2 linked regions of the Saccharibacillus brassicae genome follow. The protein of the gene in region 1 interacts with the protein of each later gene in a pairwise test. Links are inferred from orthologs where the notes say so. Each region holds a gene or a part of one and is shown on either strand. Other genes may lie near its edges.

Region 1 (11,284 bases):
TTTTCGATCGCGCTGCCGGAGTACGCGCCGTGCGAATCGTAGAGGCCGCCCGGTTCCAGGCCGATCCCGGCGTCGGTCCAACGGGCCAGGTCGGAGGAGACGACATGATACCAATATTTCATGCCGTGCTCCGTGCCGAGCGGAAACCATTGGTAGAACAGATGGTATTGGCCGTTGTAATAAGCGAAGCCGTTCGGATCGTTCAGCAGGCCGGCGTGCGGCTGGATATGGTACGTCTGCCGCCAGGCGCAGTCTGCGGCCCGTTCGGCCAGCCGTTCCAGTTCGCCGGCTTCCGCCTGGCGCAGCAGCCGGTATTTCTGTGCTCGCGTCATAGGCATAAGAGTAAGGCTTCCTCCTTGTTTATTTTTTAGGAACCGGTTCCGTTTTGTTTTAAAAAAAGAGACACTACAAGAAAAACAAAAGAAGGAACCGGTTCCAAAACAGGATGCAAAAACTTTCGCCTCTCGGCAGACCGGTCCGTTCCTGCGCCGGGACGCTGCCCGAACGCATGATTGGAACCGGTTCCGATTGCATTATACCGAAGGCTTATTCAAATTGTCAACGCTTTCTCGGGCGAGCAGCTCGACGTCCAGCACCGTCAGGCGTTCCACTTCTTCCCCGGCGGTCAGCTTCAGCATACTGCGCGCCGCATGCTTGCCGGCTTCGTAGTACGGGAAACGGACGGTCGTCAATTCCGGGTTGATGATCGCCGTGACCTCGTAACCCCCGAAGCCGGTAACCGACAGCTGCGACGGGATCGACAATCCCCGCAGATGCGCCGTTTTGACGACGCCGAGCGCGAGATTGTCGGTAGCGCAGACGATCAGCGAAGGCGCGCATTCGTCGAGGATCGTTTCGGCCGCGAGGCGCGCGTCTCCGATGGCGAAGCTGCTCTCGTAATACGAAATGTCGCAGTCTGCGCAGTCTGCCGCCGCGGCCCGGAAGCCTTCTTTGCGCCGCCGCCCGACCGCTTCGTCGTCTTCGGTCACGCCGAGGTAGGCGATGCGGCGATGCCCCATGCCGAGCACATGGCGTCCCATCAGCAGGCCGGCCCGGTAATCGTCGTACACAAGACTGTGCAGCCGGTTGCTGCCCTGGCCGACGAGCAGCACCGGAATGCCTGCCGCTTCGGCTGCCCGCAGATGCTCGTCCGTCACCTGCGCCGGCATCAAGATGATGCCCGCCACTTTTTGCCGGGCCAGGTCCTGCATCGCTTCGATCTCCCGCTGCGGGTCCTGCCCCGCGTTATAGACGAGCATCCGTCCGCCCGCCGTCCGCAGTTCTTCGTCGATGCCGGTCATCGTCTGCGCGGCCGCGAACGAGTCGAGCCGGGGCACGATGGTGCCGATCAGATGGGTCCGTTTGGCTTTGAGGCTCTGGGCGAACGTGTTCGGCACGTAACCGGCTTCCCGGGTAATGCGTTCGAGCTTCTGCTTCGTTTTGGCGCTGACGGAGCCGCCGTTCAGGTAACGGGAGACCGTGCTTTTGGCGACGCCCGCCATCTGCGCGATATCCGAGATGTTTTTGGTCATGTCCGCTTTTTCCCCTCGCTTTCGCTATGTCGATTTTACCACGTTCACACTTTGTTTGCCGCCGAGGGGTCTCAAAAAGAGATCGAAATGCCGATAGAAAGAAAGAAGGGTTTTTGCCGCGGTTCGGCGGCCGCCCAATTGGAGAAACGGGGAGTGTTCGATGATGGAAGACCGCATGCACGGGAAAAGGGAAGCCCGCAGCGCAAATCGTATCCACAAGCGAATCGAGAAAAGAATCGTCGGCGGAGTCCGGATCGGTATCGCGCTGATCGCGGGTATCGGCCTGCTCGTTTATTTGGCTTTTATCGCCGGCGTCCTGCTGCTCGCGGGCAAGGGCTTGCATGCGGTATGGGGATTCATTTTCGGCTGACCGGGTAAAAAAGATTGTCACCGCTTCGAAGTTTTGTTAGACTGGCGGTGTTCCACATTCTGTAGAATTCGAGAGGTACACCCTATACGATGAAGTATACAACGCATGTCCTTATCTAACCCGGCATATTCGCTTGTTCGCGGCGCACGGTCTCATCACCGTGTATTTGACTGCGAACGAACAGCGGATCACGACAGGCGGACGTTCAGACGTTCGGCTGCGGCAGGAGTGAGAGAGGGATGCGTGCGTCTTCCATCGGGAGTGTGCCTCTTTTTGCGTACCGTTTTCCGGTATTTTCCGGTATTTTGCCGACGGCGCCCCTCACTTCCCTGGTCATGCGCAGGTTTCCGATTAATTCTTGATTCTCCAAGTCCGCAGCGGCGTTTGCCGTCACGCGGACTTTTTTAATTCGGAGAGGATGAACTTTTTATGCGTACATGGATGATTGCCAAACAATTGGCCAAAGAATGGAACGGACGGACGCTGTTCGAAAAAGTGGACCTGGAAGTGACGGAAGGCGAGCGGCTGGCGCTGTTCGGACGCAACGGCTGCGGCAAGACGACGCTGCTGCGCATACTCGCCGGCATGGAGCAGGCGACGGAAGGCAGTGTGGAGCGGCTGCTGCCGCTCGAAGAATGGGGCATGATGAAGCAGCACGAAGACGTGCCGGCCGATACGACAGCACTCGAACGGGCGTATCTGGAGCACGGTCGCCTGCATGCGCTCAAGCGCAAGCTGGATCGCCTGGCGCAGCACATGGGCGGCTCCGGCGAACAGGCGCAGCAGGCGCTGGAAGCGTATGGCCCCGTGCTCGAAGCGTACGAAGCGGAAGGCGGATTCCAGTGGGAAAACGAAGTGGACAAGCAGCTGCAGCGGATCGGCATGCCCAAACCAAGTTGGAATCTGCCGTATGCGTCGCTCAGCGGCGGCCAGAAAACGCGGGTGCGCCTGGCCGCGCTGCTGGCCAAATCGCCCAAGCTGCTCATTCTCGACGAGCCGACCAACCATCTGGACGAAGAGAGCCTGCATTGGCTTGAAGACCAGCTGCGCAGCTATGCGGGTACGCTGCTGTTCGTCTCGCACGACCGGCAGTTTATCGACGAGGTGGCGACCGCCGTCTGCGAGCTGAACCCGGACGGCATCGTGAAATACCGCGGCGGCTACACCGAGTACCAGAGCCACAAGGAACGCGAACTGCGCGAACACGAAGCGCTGCACAAAAAGCAGGAGCAGCAGCGCAAAGCGCTCGAAGAGTCGATCCGCAATTACCAGCAGTGGTTCCTGCAGGCGCATAGCGCCGCGTCGCACCAAAACGAAGTCAAAATTACGCAGAGCTATTACAAAGCCAAAGCCAAAAAGAACATTTCGCGCTATCATGCCAAGCAGAAGCAGCTGGAACGGCTCGATGCCGAAAGCGTAGGCAGCGTGCGCCGGGCACCCAAGCTGAACATGAAACTTGAAGACGAAGGCTTCGAAGCGCGCACGCTGCTGCGGTTCGAGCACGTGGACTTTGCTTACGAAGGCCGGGACATTTTGCGGCAGATCCATCTGCGGCTGAATCGCGGCGACCGCCTGGCGGTGCGCGGCCCGAACGGAAGCGGGAAAACGACGCTGCTGCGCCTGGCTACCGGCCGGCTTGAGCCGACAAGCGGCCGCGTCGCCCTGCATCCGAACGTCAAGATCGGCTATTTCTCGCAGGAGCTGGAAGGGCTGCCGACCGGGCAGACGCTGCTAGGCAGCCTGCTGGAACTGCCGAACATGACGCAGACGCAGGCCCGTACGTTATTGGGATGTTTTCTGTTTCCGCGCGAAGACGCATTCAAGCGGATCGGCGAGCTCAGTATGGGCGAGAAGTGCCGGGCGGCGTTTATCCGGCTGTACTTCGGAGGGTCGAACCTGCTCGTGCTCGACGAGCCGAACAATTATCTCGATATCGAGACGCGCGAGGTGATGGAGTCGGCGCTTATGCGCTACGAAGGCGCGCTGCTGCTCGTCTCGCACGACCGGATGCTGGTGCGCCGGGCGGCGAACCGGATCGCGGAGCTGGACGGGCAGGGCGGCTTCACGCTGTTCGAAGGCAGTCTCGACGAACGGGAAGAAGACCTGAAGCGGGCAGAGCGTCATCCCGGCGGCCGCGAAGACAACGAGCGGCGCCTGATGCTGGAGCTGAAGCTTGCGCAGCTGCTGCGCGGCGAAGCGGACAGCCGGGCGGACAGCGAGAAGCGCAGACCGGAGAGCGGCGCGCTGCCGGAGGCGTTCTCGGACGAAGCGATGAGCGAGATTCGCGAGGTGAAGCAGAAGCTTGCGGCGCTGTCGCATCTTGCGGACAGAACGTAGCCGTTTTCGCCGCGGCGGAAATTCGCATTGACGCAGCCGGAAGCTTTTTAGTAGAATATAGGTGTGTAACATACAACATTTAATTCAAACATATCTTTTGCCGCGATGATGGAGAAGAGTAAGCGCCGACGCCGAACAGGGAGAAAATGCCGTGGATTGAGAGCATTTTCGCGACAACGCCGATGCCGAAGTTCGCTCCGGAGCCGCTGTCTGAACCGGGCGCCCTGCGCTTCGCACTAGGACAGCCGGGTCGACGACCCGTTATCTTCGTCTCCGAGAGAAGTCGGCCGCTGCGGCCGCGAGTTTCCCGATTGCCGGTATCCGGCGGGAAAACTTCTGAATTAGGGTGGTAACGCGATCTTTTCGTCCCTTGGGGCGGGAAGATCTTTTTGTTTTTCGGGCCTTTTTTTGGCAAAAGAGATCACGATCGAATACTTCCCTTGGCGGGAAAGGAGTCTGCGGACGATGAGAGAACGTTTGGAACAATTGAAAGCCGAAGCGCTTGAGGAACTTCACAGCGTAGCGGACGCGAAGCAGCTCGACGAACTGCGCGTCAAATATCAGGGCAAAAAAGGCAAATTGACCGAGATTCTGCGCGGCATGGGCGGACTGTCCGCCGAAGAACGTCCGGTTATCGGGCAGCTGGCGAACGAAGTGCGCGACGCGATCGACGCGGCCGTAAGTGCGCACAGCGAGCGGTTCGAACGCGAAGAAACGGAGCGCCGCCTGGCGTCCGAGACGATCGACGTCACGCTGCCGGGACGCAAGCTGCCGCGCGGCGCGGCGCATCCGCTGAACCGGATCATCGAAGAGATCGAACAGATCTTCATCGGCATGGGCTACCAGATCTCCGAAGGACCGGAAGTCGAGACCGACTACCACAACTTCGAAGCGCTCAACCTGCCCAAAGACCATCCGGCGCGCGATATGCAGGATTCCTTCTATATAACGGAAGATTTGCTGATGCGTACGCACACGTCTCCGGTTCAGGTGCGCACGATGCAGAAGATGGACGGCGAAGTGCCGGTCAAGATCATCTGCCCGGGCAAAGTGTACCGCCGCGACGACGACGACGCGACCCATTCGTTCCAGTTCCACCAGATCGAAGGGCTCGTCATCGGCAAAAACATCCGTATGAGCGACCTCAAAGGCACGCTGCTGCGGCTTATGCAGGAGCTGTTCGGCAGCGATACGCAGATCCGCATGCGCCCGAGCTTTTTCCCGTTCACCGAACCGAGTGCGGAAGTGGACGTCAGTTACCGGAAAAAAGGCGCGGAAAACACGGGCTGGCTCGAAGTGCTCGGCTGCGGCATGGTGCATCCGCGCGTGCTGGAGATGAGCGGTTACGATCCGGAGCAGTACAGCGGATTTGCGTTCGGCATGGGCGCCGAACGTCTCGCGATGCTCAAATACGGCATCGACGACATCCGTCATTTCTACAATAACGACGAACGGTTCCTGAACCAGTTCGCCCGTCAATAGAAGCGTAAACGCAGGTCCATATTAGAAAAGAAGGAAGTGAGCGGGCAGTGAAAGTATCGACGCAGTGGTTATCCGAATACGTAAGCATCGAAGGCGTGACGCCTGAACAATTGGCAGAGAAAATTACGCGCTCCGGTATCGAGATCGACGAGATCGAGCAGCGCAATCAAGGGGTGCAGGGCGTAGTCGTAGGCTATGTCAAGCACAAGGAAAAACATCCCGACGCCGACAAGCTGAACGTCTGCACCGTCGACGCCGGAACGGGCGAAGACTTGCAAATCGTCTGCGGCGCGAAAAATATCGATGCGGGCCAAAAAGTGCCGGTCGCGGTCGTGGGCGCGGTTCTGCCGGGCAACTTCAAAATCAAAAACGCCAAGCTGCGCGGCGTCGCTTCGCAGGGCATGATCTGCTCGGCCAGCGAGCTTGGCATGAACGACAAGCTGCTGCCGAAAGACCAGCAGGAAGGCATCCTCGTGCTGCCGGAAGGCACCGAGATCGGCCTGCCGATCACGCAGGTGCTCGGCCTGGACGACGCGGTGCTGGAATTCGACCTCACGCCGAACCGTTCCGACTGCCTCAGCATGATCGGCGCGGCTTACGAGACGGCGGCCATTTTGGGCCGCGAAGTGAAGCTGCCGGCGATCGACCTGATCGAGACGGGCGGCCCGGCTTCGGGCAAAGTGAGCGTTACGGTCGAGAACGGCGAACTGAGCCCGCATTACGCGATCCGCTACATTTCGGGCGTTCAGATCGGCCCTTCGCCGCAGTGGATGCAGAACCGGCTGATGGCCGCGGGCATACGTCCGACGAACAACGTCGTCGATATTACGAACTACGTTATGCTGGAATGCGGGCAGCCGCTGCACGCGTTCGACGCGGACAAGCTCGGGCCGGAGATCGGCGTACGTTCGGCGCGCGAAGGCGAAACGCTGACGACGCTCGACGGGCAGGAGCGCAAGCTCGATCCGTCGATGCTGCTTATTACCGGCGGCGACCGTCCGGCGGCGCTCGCCGGCGTTATGGGCGGAGCCGAGACGGAAGTGACGGCTTCGACGGTCAATATCGCGCTGGAATCGGCGCGCTTCGCCGGTTCCTCCGTCCGCAAAACGTCGAGAAAGCTCGGTCTGCGCTCGGAAGCGAGCCTGCGTTTTGAAAAAGAAGTCGATCCGTCGGCCGTCATCGCGGCGCTGGACCGGGCGGCGCTGCTGCTGTCGCGCCATGCGGGCGGAGCCGTGCTGCACGGCATCGTGGAGAGCAAAAGCGGAGCGGTGACGGAGCAAAAGCTGTCGCTGTCGCTGCCGAAGCTGAACGCGTACCTCGGCACCGACATTTCGATGCTGGAAGTGAAAGCGATCTTCGCGCGCCTGAACTTCAAATGCGCCGACAGCGCGCAGGGCGTGCTGGACGTGCAGGTGCCGACGCGCCGCGGCGATATTACGCGCGACGTCGACCTGATCGAAGAAGTGGCGCGGATTCACGGCTACGACAATATTCCGTCGACGGTCATCGAAGGACCGACGACGCCGGGCGCGTACACGAAGTCGCAATCGGTGCGCCGCGCGGTACGCCGCACGCTGACCCACGGCGGGTTCCATGAAGCGGTAACGTATTCGTTCACCCGCCCGGAGAACACGCAGCGCTTCACCGCTTTCTCGGCCGGCAGCCATGCCGTGCCGCTGGCGATGCCGATGAGCGAAGACCGCAGCGTGCTGCGCACGACGCTGGTTCCGCTGCTGCTGGAAGCGGCGCAGTACAACCGCAATCGCAAGAACGCCGATCTGTCGCTGTTCGAAGTCGGCACCGTGTTCCACGGCAGCGAGCAAAAAGCGACGAAGCAGCCGACCGAACTGACCATGCTGGCTCTGCTTATGGCCGGCAGCCGCACGGACGAGACCGTAGGCGCCGCGGCGCGCAAAGTCGATTTCTTCGATCTCAAAGGCGCCGTGGAGAGCGTGCTCGGCGAACTCGGCCTGCAGGTCGAATTCCGCGCCGACTCGCCGGACGGATTCCATCCGGGCCGTTCCGCGTCGCTTTATCGGGTGTCCGCGCCGGATAAGCGCGTCGGCGTATTGGGCCAGCTGCATCCGCAGCTGCAGCGCGATTACGATCTCGACGATACGTACGCGGCCGAGATTTGCCTTGACGATCTGTACGCGGCAGCAGCGCCGGAGATCGAATACCGCGATCTGCCGCGCTATCCGTCCGCGCAGCGCGATATCGCCGTCGTGGTCGACCTGAACGTCGAAGCTTCTGCGCTGATCGCGGCCGTCCGCGGTTCGGCGGGCGAACTGCTGCAGGACGTGCGCGTGTTCGACGTCTATACGGGAGACCGCGTCGCTGCCGACAAAAAAAGCGTCGCCCTGGCTTTGACATACCAGCACGGGGAACGCACGCTGACGGACGAAGAAGTGGCGGCCGCCCAGCATAACGTTGTGACGGCGCTGGAACAAACTTTTGCGGCCGAATTGAGAAAGTAAGCAGTCTCCGGCAGGAGAAGGACAAAACCGCATCGAATTCTTCTAGGAATACGGTCCGCCGCGGACCTGCGTCCTGAAGAGGGATGCGGTTTTTGTCCGTCGGTACCGAAAAACGCGGCCCGGCCGCGGCCCTATAGCAACTTTCGGGCGGCGAAGGCGTCATAACCCGATAGGCGGACTTTCGCCGGCGAGCGGAATCGGCAGTCTCCACCCGGAGTATGCCGGCCGCCGCGATCGTCCCGATCCATCCACCTTACACAACCGATAGGCGACTGAACGCCTGCGCGGCGGCATGCTGCCGACGCGCCATATAAGAAAATGTTGGACGTCAACACAATTTAAAACACGGAGAGGAGCGGGCGGATATGGCTGAACGAAAAACAGTCAGCGTAGAGATTTACGGAACGTCCTATAAAATTTTCGGCAGCAGCCAGGAGTATGTGAAGCGTGTCGCCCACCTGGTCGACGAGCGCATGAGCGCGATCGCGGCCGGCCATCCGAGGCTCGATACGGTGCGGATTGCCGTGCTCGCCGCGGTCAATATGGCCGAGACGAACATCGTGAACCAGGACTTGCAGGAGCGGCTTGACGAGTCTCTGTCGCGCGCCGATCGCCTGGAGACCGAGACGGCGCAGCTGCGCGAACGGACGGCGGAGCAGGCTTCGGCCGAAGAAGCGCTGCGCGCCGAGAACGCCAAGCTTGCGGAAGCGGACCGGGAACTTGCGGCTCGCCGCGAAGAACTGCGCAAAGCGAACGCCGAACTGGAACGGCTGAACGGACAGAAGCGGCAGCTCGAGAGCAAATTGGCCGAAGCGGAGAAAAGCGGCAGCGCGTCGCGCGACGCGCTGCAAAAAGCGGGCCGCGATCTCTCGGCGGAACGCGCGGCCAAGGAAGGGCTGTCCAGCGAGCTCGAAACGGCCCGTCTGGAACTTCGCCAAGGCGAAGAAGCGCTGGCCCACAGCCGCGAACGGGCGGGAGCGTTCGAACAGGAACTCGAAGAACTGCGCGCCCGCCTGGCGGAGAGCGAGTCGAAGCGCGAAGAACTGGAACTCGAACTCGGCCTGCTGCGCGAAGAAGAGTCCCGCCTGAACGAGCTGAGCGCCGGGCTGGAAGCCCGCGTCTCGGAGCTGCAAGCGGCCGGCGAACGCGCGGCCGAGGAGAGTGCTGCGCTTGGCGCGGAGCTGTCCGCGCTGCAAGAAGCCGAAGCGCGGCTGCGGAGCGAAGGCGAGGCGGCTGCGCTGCGCGCCGGGGAACTGGAAGCAGGCCTGCGCGCGCTGACGGAAGTCCGCCAGCAGCTGGAGACGAGAGTCGGCGAGCTGGAAGACGGCGAGACGATCTGGAGCGAAGAACATGCGCGCCTGGAATCGGAACTCGGCGAGACGCGAATGCGCGAGCAAGAACTGTCCGAGCGGTACGAAGAAGCGCGCGGGCAGCTCGAAGAGCTGCGCGGACGGGAAGCGGCGGAGCAGACGCGCCGCGGCGAACTGGAAGCGGAGATTGCGGACGCGCGGCAGACGGAACAGGATCTGCGCGAAGAGCGCGAGCGGCTGCGCGAAGCGACGGACGTTCAGCGTCAGGAACGCGAAGCGCTCGAGCGCCGCGCGGCCGAATTGGCGGAAGCCGAAGCGGCCCGCGCTTCGGAGAACGCGGCGCTTGCCTCTGAACTCGAAGCGTGGACGCAGCGCGAAAGGTCCTGGCAGGCGGAGAAAGACACGTTCGAATCGCTGCTTGAGGAAGCGGAAGCTTCCCGCGGCGAACTGAACCGTGCGATCGAAGAACGCCAGGCGGAGACGGTTCGTCTCGGCGGCGAACTGGAGACGCTCGGCGAAGGCAAGCAGCGCCTGGAACTCGAACTCCAGACCGTATCGGCGGACAAAGAACGTCTGGAGCGGGAGTTGGAAAGATTGTCCGGGGATCGGGACCGGTTGGCCGGCGAATTGGCGACCCTCGGCGAGAGCCAATCGCGGCTGCAGCAGGAGTTGGAAGCCGCGGCGGGCGAACAAGCCCGGCTGCAGGACGAACTCTCGGCTGCGGCGTCGGACCGACTGCGTCTGGAAGAAGAACTGCGTTCGGTCCGCGAGCAGAAGCAGCTTCTGGAAGAGCGGCTTGAAGCGGCGCAAGCGGACACAGTCCGGTTCGAGACCGAGCAAGAGTCGCTGCGCGGCGACAAGCGGGATCTGGAAGAACGTCTGGAGCGGCTGACGGCCGAAAAGGATACGCTGGAACAAGAATGGATATCGCTGAGCGAAGAAAAAGATCGCCTGAACGGCGAATGGTCGTCGGCGAGCGCCGAGCGCGACCGTCTGGCGCAGGAGCTGGCCTCGCTGAACGGCGAGAAGTCCGGCCTTGAAGCCGAACTGCGCAGCGCGCAGGACCGGATTGTCTCCCTGGACGAAGAGCAGACCGCCCTCAGCGGACGGCTTGCGCAGTATGGGGAAGCCGAAGCGGCATGGGAACTTCGCCGCCAGGAACTGGAACAAGCGGCGGAAGAACGCGACGCCCGGATTGCCGCATCGGCACTCCGGCTCGGCGAGCTGGAAGCCGCGGGCCGCGAACTGGAACAAGTCCGCGTCCGCCTGGAAGATCGCGTGCGCGAGCTGGGCGAAAGCGAGGAGTATCTGACCGGCGAAGCGGTTCGTCTGGAAGAGGAAGTGACCGGGCTTGTCGGGCGCGAGCGCGCGCTGCAAAGCGAGATGCGCGAGCGCGAGACGGCGGCGGAGAGCCTGCGGTCGCGCATCGCGGAGCTCGAAAGCGAGCGCGGAACGCTGCAGGAGCAGCTTCGCGGCGAGCGGGAGAATGCCGCGTCGCTGAACGCGGCCCGAACCGAACTGGAAGCCGGCCTTGCGGCGGCGCGGCAGGAGCGCGAAGCGCTGCTTGCGGACAAGGAGTCCCTGTCCGCGGACCTTGCGGCCGAGCGCGAACAAGGCGCGCGGCAGGCGGAAGCCGAAGCGGCGCTGACGCTGCAGTTGGCGGCGCTGGCCGAGAGCGAAGCCGCGCTTGCGGACGAGAAGCGTGCGCTTGAAGGCGAATTGGAAGCGGCCCGCGCGGAAGCCGGGCGTCTGGCCGGGAGCAGGGAGCGCCTCGAA
Region 2 (11,240 bases), 1.4 Mb from region 1 along the record:
CCCGGTCCCACAGTTGTCCGTAATCCGTCAGGTTGGCGCGTGCGCGCTCCAGCAGCGGGCCGAAGGTCTCCAGCCAATCGGTCAGCCGATCCCATTCGCCCGCGCGGGCGAGCGGAGAGAGGAAGTCGGGCAGTTTTTTGGGCGAAAAATACGGCTTGTCCGCGGCTTCGCCAAGCAGCGCTCTCGCTTGGTCATCCTGACCGAGGCAGAACCGGCTCCAGGCGTTCGCGCCCAGCCAGGCCTGACGGTTCAGCGCCCGCCCGAGCTCCCGCTCTTCGTCCATCAAATACTGCAGTTCGGATTCGTAAAAATCGCGCCGTTCTTCCGCCAGCTTCCGCAGCTGCTCCGGATCGACCGGATCGAGCGAAGCAGCCGGGTCGTCCGCAGGGACGGCGTGATCCAGCGCGAACAGATCGGGCATTTCCACCGCCGTTTCGGCGTGTCCGCTGCCCGCTTGGGCGCCTGCCCGAGCGGCAAAGCCCGCTTCCGGCGCGGCCCAGCCGTTCAGCAGCCCGTAATAGCCGGTCGAGAACAGCTCCGATTCGCGGCCTTCGGTCAGCATCTGCCGGCGCACGGCATGCAGCGTCTCGCCGAGCCGCTCACGCACCTGCGGGTCGTCCCGGTCTGGAAGAGGAGCGGCCAGCAGGCCGGCCATGCCGGATGCCGTGTCGGACACGGCCAGATGCGCAAAGTAGCCGGACGAGGACAGCCCGGCACCGGTCGGCGCGCTCAGCGTCCGCAGCACGAACAGATGCGCGTTCAGCCGGTATAACGCTTCGATGCCCGGCTTGAACGGCGGCATGTCCGCGAAGGCGAGCTGGAGCGTCAGTTCCGCGAATTTCGGGTTGCGCGTGCGGCCGTTCAGCGAAGAAGCCGCTTCTTCGAAGCGACGGTTCCAGGTCGAAATGCCGGAAGCGGCGAGCAGCGCGGCTTCTTCGACGCCCGGCTTTTTCCCCGGCGCGCCGCCTGCGAAGTCGCCGGCCGAGCCGACGGACGGGTCGTCGGACAGAAAGTCCGGCCGAGCCGCCGCCGTTTGATCGGCGCGCTCCGCGTCGGAGCTATCGCTGCGCGGCGCTGCCGTTCGAGCCTGCCGACCGTCCGCAGCCGCGTTGTCGCGGCCTGCTTCGGCCCGGCTGCCCGGCGGCTCGATCGCCGCCGTGCCCGTCTGTCCGGCCCGGCCGCTGCCCGTCGGGTCCGTACTCGCCGCCGGAGCCGCTTCGCCTCCGTCGGCGCGATCCGCCGCCGGATTTCCGGCCGCCGCGTCCGCTTCGCGCTTCGCTTTCGCCGCCGAAGCGCTGGCGTTGGCCAGCGCCGAGACCGGCCGGCCGCGCAGGCGGGCCAGCTTCATCAGCGCGGCCGCCTGGTGCCGGCACGGCTTGCGGTCTTTGCAGTCGCAGCTTCCGCCGCCGGCGAAATCGAGCGCCACGTCGACCCGGCAGACGCCGTCGCCTTCTTTGACTTCGGCTTCCAGCCGCCGTTCTTCGGACACGGCCAGCTGCTGAACGCTGCCCATGCGTTCGTATTGAAATCCTCTTTTTAACGTCAGGTCGTCGAAAGCTTCCGCAACGCCCTGAACGAGTCTGTTCCATTGTTCGTCGGTGAACGTCGTGTTCGCATCCATGCCTCAATCGTCTCCCGTAAAGTACTCTGTTTTTGTCGTCCGCCTATTATAGCATGGGACGGCGAACGTCTGTACCCCGATACGATTTCCCAAGCTGTTTTTTCGAAGAGAGACCGATATAATGGAGAGTAACGAGTCTTTGCGCGAAAAACCCGATAAGGGAGGCGGAATTTGGTGTTATCAGTTGAGTTTGAAAAGGTAGGTCCGATCAACCGCGGCAGCGTTTCGCTTCATAACTTAATGCTGTTTTGCGGAGAAAATAATGCGGGGAAAACCTATGCGAGTTATGTTTTGTACAATGTTTTTGATAAAAAGTTCCAAACCGGTATCAATTTTTTAGACGAAAAAGCATTAAAAAGCAGCGGGATTGCGGAAGTGGATCTTGAAAATGCGTTAAATCAACACAACGAGGTAAAAGAGGCTTGGTCTGAGGAGCTCACGCGCTCTTTGCCGGACCTATTGAATGCGGAACCAGATGGGTTTACCGATTCCAGAATAACTTTACGCCAAAACGTCGAACACATCAAAAAAGAGGTCTTCGATGAAAAGTTTGAACATCAATGGGGTCTTAACGGACAACCGGCAGGTCAGATCACCAAGCCGGCCAAAAGTTTTATGGCGGAAGTCAAGTTAGAAAAGGGAACTGAAGATTTGGACGATGTTACTTTCTCTTACGTATTAAATTTTGGAATCAGACATTTTTTTAACACACTAATATTCAAGGACTTATACAGCGATGCTTTTCTGCTTCCGGCCGAACGGGCGGGGTTGAATTTATTTTATAAAGAGTTGAATGCTTCCCGTAACGAACTGCTGCGCAAAGTAACATCCGAAGTTCGCCATGATTCCCTGGTTTTCGACCTGAAGAAAGAAATCAGTATGTACGCCAAACCGATCTCGGATTACCTTACTTTTTTGAACCGTTTATCGTTTTATGCAAGACAAAAAAGCTCTTTCTCGGATTTGGCTTTGAAAATTCAGGAAACTGTCCTGAAAGGCAGCTACGTACTTGACGACACAGGCATTCAGTATGTATCGGATTCGGCGGAAGCAGCCAATGACAATTTCAAAATCGGCCTGCATACTTCGTCTTCGACAGCCAAAACGCTGTTCGGACTCGTCTTTTATTTCAACCATATGGCTGTCCCCGGCGCGACCCTGATCATCGACGAACCCGAACTCAATCTTCATCCCGACAATCAACGCAAGCTGGCGCGGATTTTGGCGGAGGCGACGAATCGCGGACTGCGTGTCATTTTGTCCACTCACAGCGATTATATTGTCAAAGAATTCAACAATCTGATCATGCTCTCCAACGACTTCGAGAACAAAGAACATATTATGCAAAAGTTCGGATACACCGCGAAACAGATTCTTGAGCCGCAAAATGTCGGAGCGTATATGTTTGCGGATCATACCATAGCGGAAATGGAAGTCAACGAACGCGAAGGCGTCATCGCCGAGACGTTCAACGAAGTAATCAACCAGTACAATGATTCCAATGATGAAATTTACTATGCACTTATGGAGAATGAAGAGCATGCGGAATCTGATTGAGGTCCTGAACGAGGTCGTTCATCCTCGTTACAAGCTTGATCCTTCGTCTTCATTGACGATACTCGAGACCAGTCCGGACACGGCGACCCGTCAGACCCGCTGCAGGCAGGTGACGATTTTGGGAGCCGGGCAGGTATGCGCCTTGTCGCTGGACAATCGGGGTTTGGAGCCGTTTCCGTTTCTTCAAGACGTGTCCAACGTCAAAATGAAAAATGATGCGATCGTGTTCTGCAAGTGCGACGACCGGTTATATCTGTTGGTCATCGAATTGAAGTCCGGAAACGCCAAAGAAGGCGTCAAGCAGCTTCGGGCGGGCAAACTGTTTGCGGATTATTTGCTGGGACTCGTCGATATGCATTATCCGGGAGTCGATACGAGGAGCCTGGAGACCAAATACATTATTTTCAGCAGAGATCCGCGTAAAAACGTCCAGAAAAAGGCGGATCATAAAAGCCGGAAAGCTTCTTACGTGAACGAAAAAGGGCTGCCTGTCGCTTTCGTCGACTGCAAGGACAAATACGAGTTGCGTTATTTTATTTGATTGTCATAGGCCGTTTCGGAGACATGCGCATGCCGGGCATGCAGCCGGAGCGGTTTTTGTTTGCAAAATAATTCCCATGTAACCGTATGCAATATATTGCATGACGCAGCCCCAAAAGCTATAATGAGAAAATCTTGTCACGACATGTTAACAATGAAGGAGGAAGTCATGCCGATTCCAGCAGGGTTTTCCATGCCCAATCCCCTGACCGCCAAGCAGCGCGCTTTCCGGCAGCTTCAGGAATGGATTATCGACGGCACGCTCAAGCCGGGCGAGAAGCTGAACGACAGCGAGCTGGCCGCCGCGCTCGGCGTCAGCCGGACGCCGGTGCGCGAAGCGCTGCAGCTGCTCAGCGTCGAAGGGCTGGTCGAGATGAATCCCGGCGTATCCACGCAGGTGACGGCGGTGGACGGCGGGGACGTCGCCAAGATTTTGCCGCCGCTTGCGGTGCTTCAGGCGCTCGCCGCCGAGCTTGCGCTGCCCCAAGTCACGGCGCGCGAGATCGAGTCGCTGCGCGAGATCAACGCCGAATTCGGCGAAGCGCTCGGGCGAGGAGACTCCCACTACGCGCTGAAACTGGACGAGGAGTTCCACGGCTTCGTCGTCGATTTGGTGGACAATCCGTATATCGCCAACACGATTTCGACTTTTCAGGCCCATATTCGCAGACTCTTTTTCCATAATTCGATCATTTTGAGCCTCAAGTCGGTCGACGAACACGAAGACATTTTGCAGGCTTTCGAGCAGGGCGACCCGGCCGAAGTCAATCGCCTCGTGCGGGGCAACTGGCTGCGCGCGATCGACGCGTACGACGAAGCGCTGCGGGAGAACGAACGTTAAGATCGTTTTTCCGTTAAGCGTGTTCTTCGCGTCTTCGCCGCCTGCACGAACACGAACGTTTTCACTAATTAAGCGGGCAGCCTCGCCCGATGAATGGACCGGTTTGGCGCTTTCCGCAGCGGAAGGCTGCCGCGAACCGGATTCGACGCGCGGGGCTGCACGGTTGGAGGATTTTTTATTATGTCGCGCAAAGCGCCTTTGTCTTTGGTTATCATTCTCGGTTCCATGCTGTTCGCCCTGTTCTTCGGAGCGGGCAACCTGATTTTCCCGCCGATGCTCGGCCAGATGGCCGGCGAGAACGTCTGGTCCGCCAACGCGGGCTTTCTCGTCACCGGGGTCGGCCTGCCGCTGATTGCCGTCGCCGCTTTCGTCTTCTCGGGCGAGCGCGATCTGCGGGGGCTGTCGAGCCGCGTGAATCCGACGTTCGGACTGATCTTCACCGTCGTGCTGTATCTGGCGATCGGCCCGTTCTTCGCCATGCCGCGCACCGGCAGCGTCTCGTTCGAGATCGGCGTGAAGCCGCTGCTGCCGGCCGCCGATTCGCATCATCTGGCGCTTGCGGTCTTCACGGTGCTGTTCTTCGGCGTCGCCTGCCTGCTGTCGCTGAATCCGACCCGGATCATCGACATCGTGGGCCGGGTGCTGACGCCGATGAAGCTGACCTTTATCGGCGTGCTGGTCGCGGCGGCGCTTCTCTATCCGATCGCGAACTTTGGGACGCCGGACCCGAGCTATGCGTCGCACGCGTTTTTCAAAGGCTTCCAGGAAGGGTATCTGACGCTGGATGCGCTCGCGGCGACCATCTTCGGCATCATCATCGTCAACGCGCTCAAAGACCGCGGCGTCACCGGACGCCGCTCGCTTATGGGCGCCTGCGCCAAAGCGATTCTGATCGCGGGCGTGCTGCTGGCGTTCATCTATACGTCGCTGGCCTATATGGGCGCTTCGAGCGTCGGCAAGCTTGGCGTGCTCGGCAACGGAGCCGATATTCTCGCCGCCGTCTCGTCGCATTATTTCGGCGCGTACGGGTCCATTTTGCTGGGACTGATGATCACGGTGGCCTGCATGACGACGAGCGTCGGGCTGATCACGTCCTGCGCGTCGTTTTTCCACGGGCTGTATCCGAAGCTTTCCTATAAAAAGATTGCCGTAGCGCTGGCCGCGTTCAGCGCGCTCGTCGCCAACATCGGCCTCAACGGGTTGATCAAAGTGTCCGTGCCCGTGCTCATGATGCTGTATCCGCTCGTGATCGCGCTGGTGCTGCTGACGTTCCTGCACCCGCTCTTCAAAGGGCGGAACGAAGTGTACCAGGGCACGATGCTGCTGACGTTTCTCGTGAGCCTGTTCGACGGACTCAAAGCGGCCGGCTTCGAGATCGGCGCGGTCGAGCGGCTGTTCGGCGAAATCCTTCCGTTTCACGCGCTCGGCCTCGGTTGGCTGCTGCCCGCGTTGGTCGGCGGAATCGGCGGCGCCCTCGTCGCCAGATTCACCGGCCGGCCGCAGGGACTGACCGCGCGGGAGACCCCATCCGAACCTTCCGCCAAGCCCACGCCTTCCGTTCGGGACGGCAAAGGCACGTCGCACGGCCGCTGATCGCGCCGCGTACGGAGCGTGTTCAGACAGAAAAGCAGACAGAAAAGCAGACGAAAAAGCAGATCGAAAACAGCATGCCAAAAACCGGGACCGACCGCAGTCGGATACCCGGTTTTTTGACGTGTGCAGCGGCGCCCGGCGTTCAGCCGTTTTGCTGCGCGAGCAGCCATTCTTTTTTCAGCAGCGCATATTGGAAGGTGTTCTCGTACCTGGGCGTTCCGTCCGCGTTCGAAGTGAACGAGACGAACTCCAGGAACAGCCCTTCCTGGCGCATGCCCAGCCGTTCGCACAGCTGCTGCGACCTGCGGTTGTCGTCTTCGACGTAAGCGTACAGCCTCCGGGCATTCATCTGCGTGAACAGATGGTTCAGCAGCGCGCGCGTGCTCTCGCCGGCGTAGCCCTGGCCTTCGTAGCGCGGGTTGAAGTTCCAGCCGACGGAATAAGTATCCGGCTCTTCCTTCATGGCGAACAATTCGCCGATCAGACGATCGTTTTCTTTGAGGCACACCGCGATCTGCGCGTCGTCCCGGCTTTTCTCCAGCACTTTGAGGGCGGCCGCTTCGAAGTCGGGCAGTCGCTCGTCCAAAAAGCAGGTGGCCTGCGGGTTCGCCGCGTATTCCAGCAAAAAGGCGGCGTCTTTTCCGGCAAAGTTGCGTAAAATCAATCGCTCCGTCTCGATCCGCTGCATGGGCAGTCTCCTTCTTTCTCTCAGGGTAAGTCTTCCTTGAAACCGAGTATACCGGGGCGCGCGGAAAAAGAGAAATCCGGTTCCGATTGGGTAACTTTGCACATTGGGCAATGAAATGATATGCTTGTTTTGAAGCATTTCTGCAAAAACCTGAAAAGCTTGCGGCGAAGAAAGGAGGATTTGCATGACCAAACAAAGCCTGCGCGATATGAAAAAAGAAGAAACATGGCATGTGCTGGCCCGGACTTCGTATGCCTTGGCGATCGAGAAAGGGCTGGACGGCTTCACGATCGAAGACGCGGTGCAGCGCGCGCGGTATTCCCGGCGCACGTTCGCCAACCATTTTTCGTGCAAGGAAGAAGCGGTGGCGATGGCGGTGCTCTCGCTGAGCAGCGGCCGAAGCGACGTGCTGCGGGAAGTCGAAGTCCCGGCCGGCATGGCTCCGCTCGAAGCGCTTGAGCAGTGGTCGCGGATGCAGTTCACGGCCGAACTGCTGCGCAATCTGCGGCAGCTGCTGCGGATGGCCCGCGAATACCCCACGCTTGAGCCGTACGTCTTGATCGTCCTGCAGCGGCTGCAAAAAGCGGCGCAGGAAGAACTGGACCGCAATTACGCCGGACATTATCCGCCGGGCTACACGCATATTTTGGCCGGAGCGGTGTTCGGGGCGGTGCTGTCGATCCTCGAAGGGGAAAATGTGCGCATTCCCGGAGAAGAACAGGCCGGCGAGCCGGGAGAAGCGACGTTTGACGAGTTTTTGCGCACCACGTTCGATTATTTGAAAAACGGATTCTGACGATCGGACTTGTCCGATGCGCGAATAGAAGGAGCGAGCCCTAGTGTCCAAGTTTTTGTATAAAATCGGCAAGTCCGCCTACAGCAAGCCCTGGTTGTTTATCGGGGGATGGGTCGTCGTTCTGGCGATCGTGATCGCGATGCTGGGCCTTAACGGCGTGAGCGTGAGCTCGGAGATGAAGCTGGAAGGCACGGAGTCGCAAAAAGTGCTCGACCAGTTGGCCGAAGTGCAGCCGGAAGCTTCCGGCGGGCAGGGCAGCGTCGTGTTCGTCGCGCCCGAAGGCGAGAGCCTGAATACGCCGGAACGGTTGGCGGCGATCCGGGAAGCGGTCGACGAAGTCTACGGCCTCGACCAGATTCTGAACGCGCCCGAATTGGCCGCGCAGGCGATGGCCCAGGCGCAGGCCCAGGCCGCGCAGAGCACGGAAGGCGCGCCGGCCGGCGCCGGCGACGCGGCTTCCGCGGCGGGCCAGACCCCCGGCGGGGCTGCCGGGGATAACGCCGACGCCCAGCAGGGCGCGGGTGCCGCTCAAGCCGGCGAAGCCGGAGCAGCCGAAGGCGCCGCCGGCAGCGATGCCGCCGCCCAGCAGGGCGCAGGCGCCGCTCAGCCCGGCGCCGAACGGCCGCCGTACACGCCGCTCGTCGTGGACGGCATGCCGGTCATCGGCGTGACGATCGCAAACGACGGCAGCGCGGCGCTGTTCCAGTTCCAGTTCACGGTGCAGCAGTCCGCCGTGTCCGACGAAGTGAAGGAATCGGTGATCGACACGGTCGAAGCCGTCGCCAGCGAGACCGGCGTCGAAGCGCTGCCGAGCGAATCGCTGCTGCCGCTCGACATTCCGGTCGGCACCAACGAGATTTACGGCCTCGTCGTGGCGGCGATCGTGCTGATCATGACGCTCGGTTCCGTCATCGCCGCCGGCCTGCCGCTGATCGTCGCGCTGTTCGGCGTCGGCATCGGAGTCGGAGGCGCGTACGCGTTCTCCTCGTTCCTCAGCATGAGCTCCATTACGCCGGTGCTGGCGCTGATGGTCGGCCTCGCGGTCGGCATCGACTACGCGCTGTTCATCATCAACCGCCAGCGCCGCCTTATTTTCGACCAGGGGCTTAGCGCCAAGGAAGCGGCCAGCCGTTCGGTCGGTACCGCGGGCAGTGCCGTCTTCTTCGCGGGCCTGACGGTCATTATCGCGCTGTGCGGTTTGCTCGTTATCGGCATCGGCTTCCTCAGCACGATGGCGCTCGTCGCTTCGGTGACGGTGCTGCTGAACGTCCTGATCGCGCTCACGCTGCTGCCGGCGCTGCTCGGCCTGATCGGCGAGCGGATCTGCTCGCGCAAAGCGCGCGAGAAAAATGCCGCCCTGCGGGCTTCCCGCGCCGACAAGCAGGAGAAAGCGCGCTGGATTCACGGCGTTATCAAATTCCGCTGGCCGGTCATTCTGCTGATCGTCGCCGTGCTCGGCGTGGCGGCGATTCCGGCTCTCAAAATGGATCTGGCGATTCCGTCCGCGGCTTCGGCCGATCTCGATACGGCCAAGCGCCAGAGCTATGACGCCATCTCCGAGAGCTTCGGCGAAGGCTTCAACGGCACGCTGCTGATCGTCGCAGAATCGGCGAACGGCGCAGACGTGACGCCGCAGACGCTCGGCGCGCTGACGCAGGGCATCGGGCAGGTCGACAACGTGTCGGTCGTCTCGCCGCTCGGCATCAGCGAGAACGGCAAGCTGGCGCTGCTGAGCGTCATTCCGAAGACCGGACCGAACGACGCCGAGACGCGCGACCTCGTGACGACGCTGCGCGACGACGAGTCGGCGCTTGCGACCGATAACGGCATCACGCTCGGCGTAACCGGCGTGACGGCGGTCAATATCGACATGTCGGCGAAGCTCGCCGAAGTGTTCCCGATCTACGTCGGCATCATCGTCGTCTTGTCGCTGATCATTCTGCTGCTCGTGTTCCGTTCGATCGTCGTGCCGATCAAGGCGACGGTCGGCTTCCTGCTCAGCATCCTGGCGACGTTCGGCATCACGACTGCCGTGTTCCAATGGGGCTGGGCGCACGACCTGTTCGCGTTCGATACGGCAGGTCCGATCCTGAGCTTCATGCCGATCATGGTGACCGGCATTCTGTACGGCCTGGCGATGGACTATCAGGTGTTCCTCGTCTCGTCCATGCGCGAGTCCTACGTACACGGCCGCCGGGGCAGCGACAGTGTCATCCACGGCTACGGCCAGGCGAGCCGCGTCGTCGTGGCGGCCGCCGTCATCATGGTCGCCGTGTTCGCCGGCTTCATCTTCACGCACGACATCATGATCAAGCAGATCGGCTTCGCACTGGCCGTCGGCATCCTGATCGACGCGTTCGTGATCCGCATGACGCTCGTTCCGGCCGTCATGTCGCTGTTCGGCGACAAAGCGTGGGCGCTGCCGAAATGGCTCGACCGCATCCTGCCGAACCTTGACGTCGAAGGCGACAAGCTGCTCGAAGAGCTGAAAGCGCAGGAAGCGCAGGAAGCGGCGGAAGCCGCGAGAGGGCGCTGAACAATGTAGGCTGGACAAGAGCCGGACTCAAATAACATGCCGGAAATACGAAACGAGCCTTTAGAATTGATTCTAAAGGCTCGTTTTTTTGTTTGTTTTCGATTTAAATACACGACCCAAATTCATTTTTTGAATCAGCCAATAACCTATACCAAAAACGAGCCCGGAAAATATATAAAAGAAATAAAATAGTAAAGCTTCATCAGAAAACGGAGAAACTCCGCCCCAGATCAATAAAATCAAAAGAGTAGGGATAAAGAAAATTGCAATACAGGCTAATGGATATAGAAGTAACTTGAACTTTTTTGCCACCTGGTCTACAGCATATACTATTCCCATAAAAGCTGGATAGGCAATAAGAATAAAGCCTAAAAGAGTTGCAAAAATCACAAAAGCAATCTCGGATCCAAGAGACTGATCGTAAATGACCTTCAGAAAGTATAAGTAACTACTTAAACCGGCAAGATAGGATAACAATCCGATTATGATCATGGCTAGTATAAACATTAATAAACCTCCTAATCTTTTAACAATTTAAATTAATTATAGCATGCGTCAACGAAGCCTCCTATTTGAAAGTAATATTCAAGCAAGCAAAAAATTAATGAATGAGTTTAATAATTATTTTTTAAAAAAGTTGTAGATTGACATATTCGACTCCTTTTTAAGTACAAGAGAAACTTTATTAACTTCTTTAAAACCAGAAGATAAGTTTTAAAGAAGGCATCTTCATAGAGTTTCTATTGAATACACTTATCTGGAGGAATTTAAAATGGCATTTAGCGTAGCACTTAAAATCCAAACTTTTATTGCAGATGCTTATGTACCTGGTGTTCCTACACCAACATCCCAAGCTTGGTACGGAGGAGACAATCGTGGTTTTTCGAGTTCTGATACAGTTCGATTTCGTACCAAGCAATACCTGACCTTCAACTTTGATAATAATGGAGCTTCATGGAATGGTTTTACAGATACAGGTGAAACTCATCGTTATACCATCAATACAAAAACCGGATATCAATTTGATCAAACAGATAAGCAAAGTCCAACTACTATTCGTCATTCCTT

What was found.
Region 2: the proteins of pheS (region 1) and brnQ interact in binary tests that used the Escherichia coli proteins (3 or more experiments, as listed by UniProt). The link is inferred for Saccharibacillus brassicae from one-to-one orthologs.

What each region holds. Positions count from the first base shown.
Region 1 is NZ_CP041217.1:4,228,236-4,239,519, forward strand. The notes cover bases 3,794-6,712. They hold pheS (phenylalanine--tRNA ligase subunit alpha), read left to right. Parts: upstream 3,794-4,704; coding sequence 4,705-5,721; downstream 5,722-6,712. Other genes in these bases: abc-f (ribosomal protection-like ABC-F family protein), read left to right, coding at 3,794-4,239; pheT (phenylalanine--tRNA ligase subunit beta), read left to right, coding at 5,769-6,712. In the rest of the region: FFV09_RS17545 (glycoside hydrolase family 32 protein), read right to left, coding at 1-338; FFV09_RS17550 (LacI family DNA-binding transcriptional regulator), read right to left, coding at 534-1,532; FFV09_RS17555 (hypothetical protein), read left to right, coding at 1,693-1,902; more of abc-f, read left to right, coding at 2,332-3,793; more of pheT, read left to right, coding at 6,713-8,198; cell division protein ZapA, read left to right, coding at 8,564-11,284.
Region 2 is NZ_CP041217.1:2,866,014-2,877,253, forward strand. What follows is about bases 4,071-6,945. They hold brnQ (branched-chain amino acid transport system II carrier protein), read left to right. Parts: upstream 4,071-4,739; coding sequence 4,740-6,152; downstream 6,153-6,945. Other genes in these bases: FFV09_RS12005 (GntR family transcriptional regulator), read left to right, coding at 4,071-4,559; FFV09_RS12015 (GNAT family N-acetyltransferase), read right to left, coding at 6,295-6,840. Outside these bases: FFV09_RS11990 (hypothetical protein), read right to left, coding at 1-1,621; FFV09_RS11995 (AAA family ATPase), read left to right, coding at 1,796-3,178; FFV09_RS12000 (hypothetical protein), read left to right, coding at 3,162-3,719; more of FFV09_RS12005, read left to right, coding at 3,888-4,070; FFV09_RS12020 (TetR/AcrR family transcriptional regulator), read left to right, coding at 7,025-7,636; FFV09_RS12025 (MMPL family transporter), read left to right, coding at 7,680-10,172; FFV09_RS12030 (hypothetical protein), read right to left, coding at 10,245-10,679; FFV09_RS12035 (DUF3238 domain-containing protein), read left to right, coding at 10,945-11,240. UniProt on the Escherichia coli protein: Liv-II branched chain amino acid transport system, which transports leucine, valine and isoleucine. Also acts as a low-affinity threonine transporter.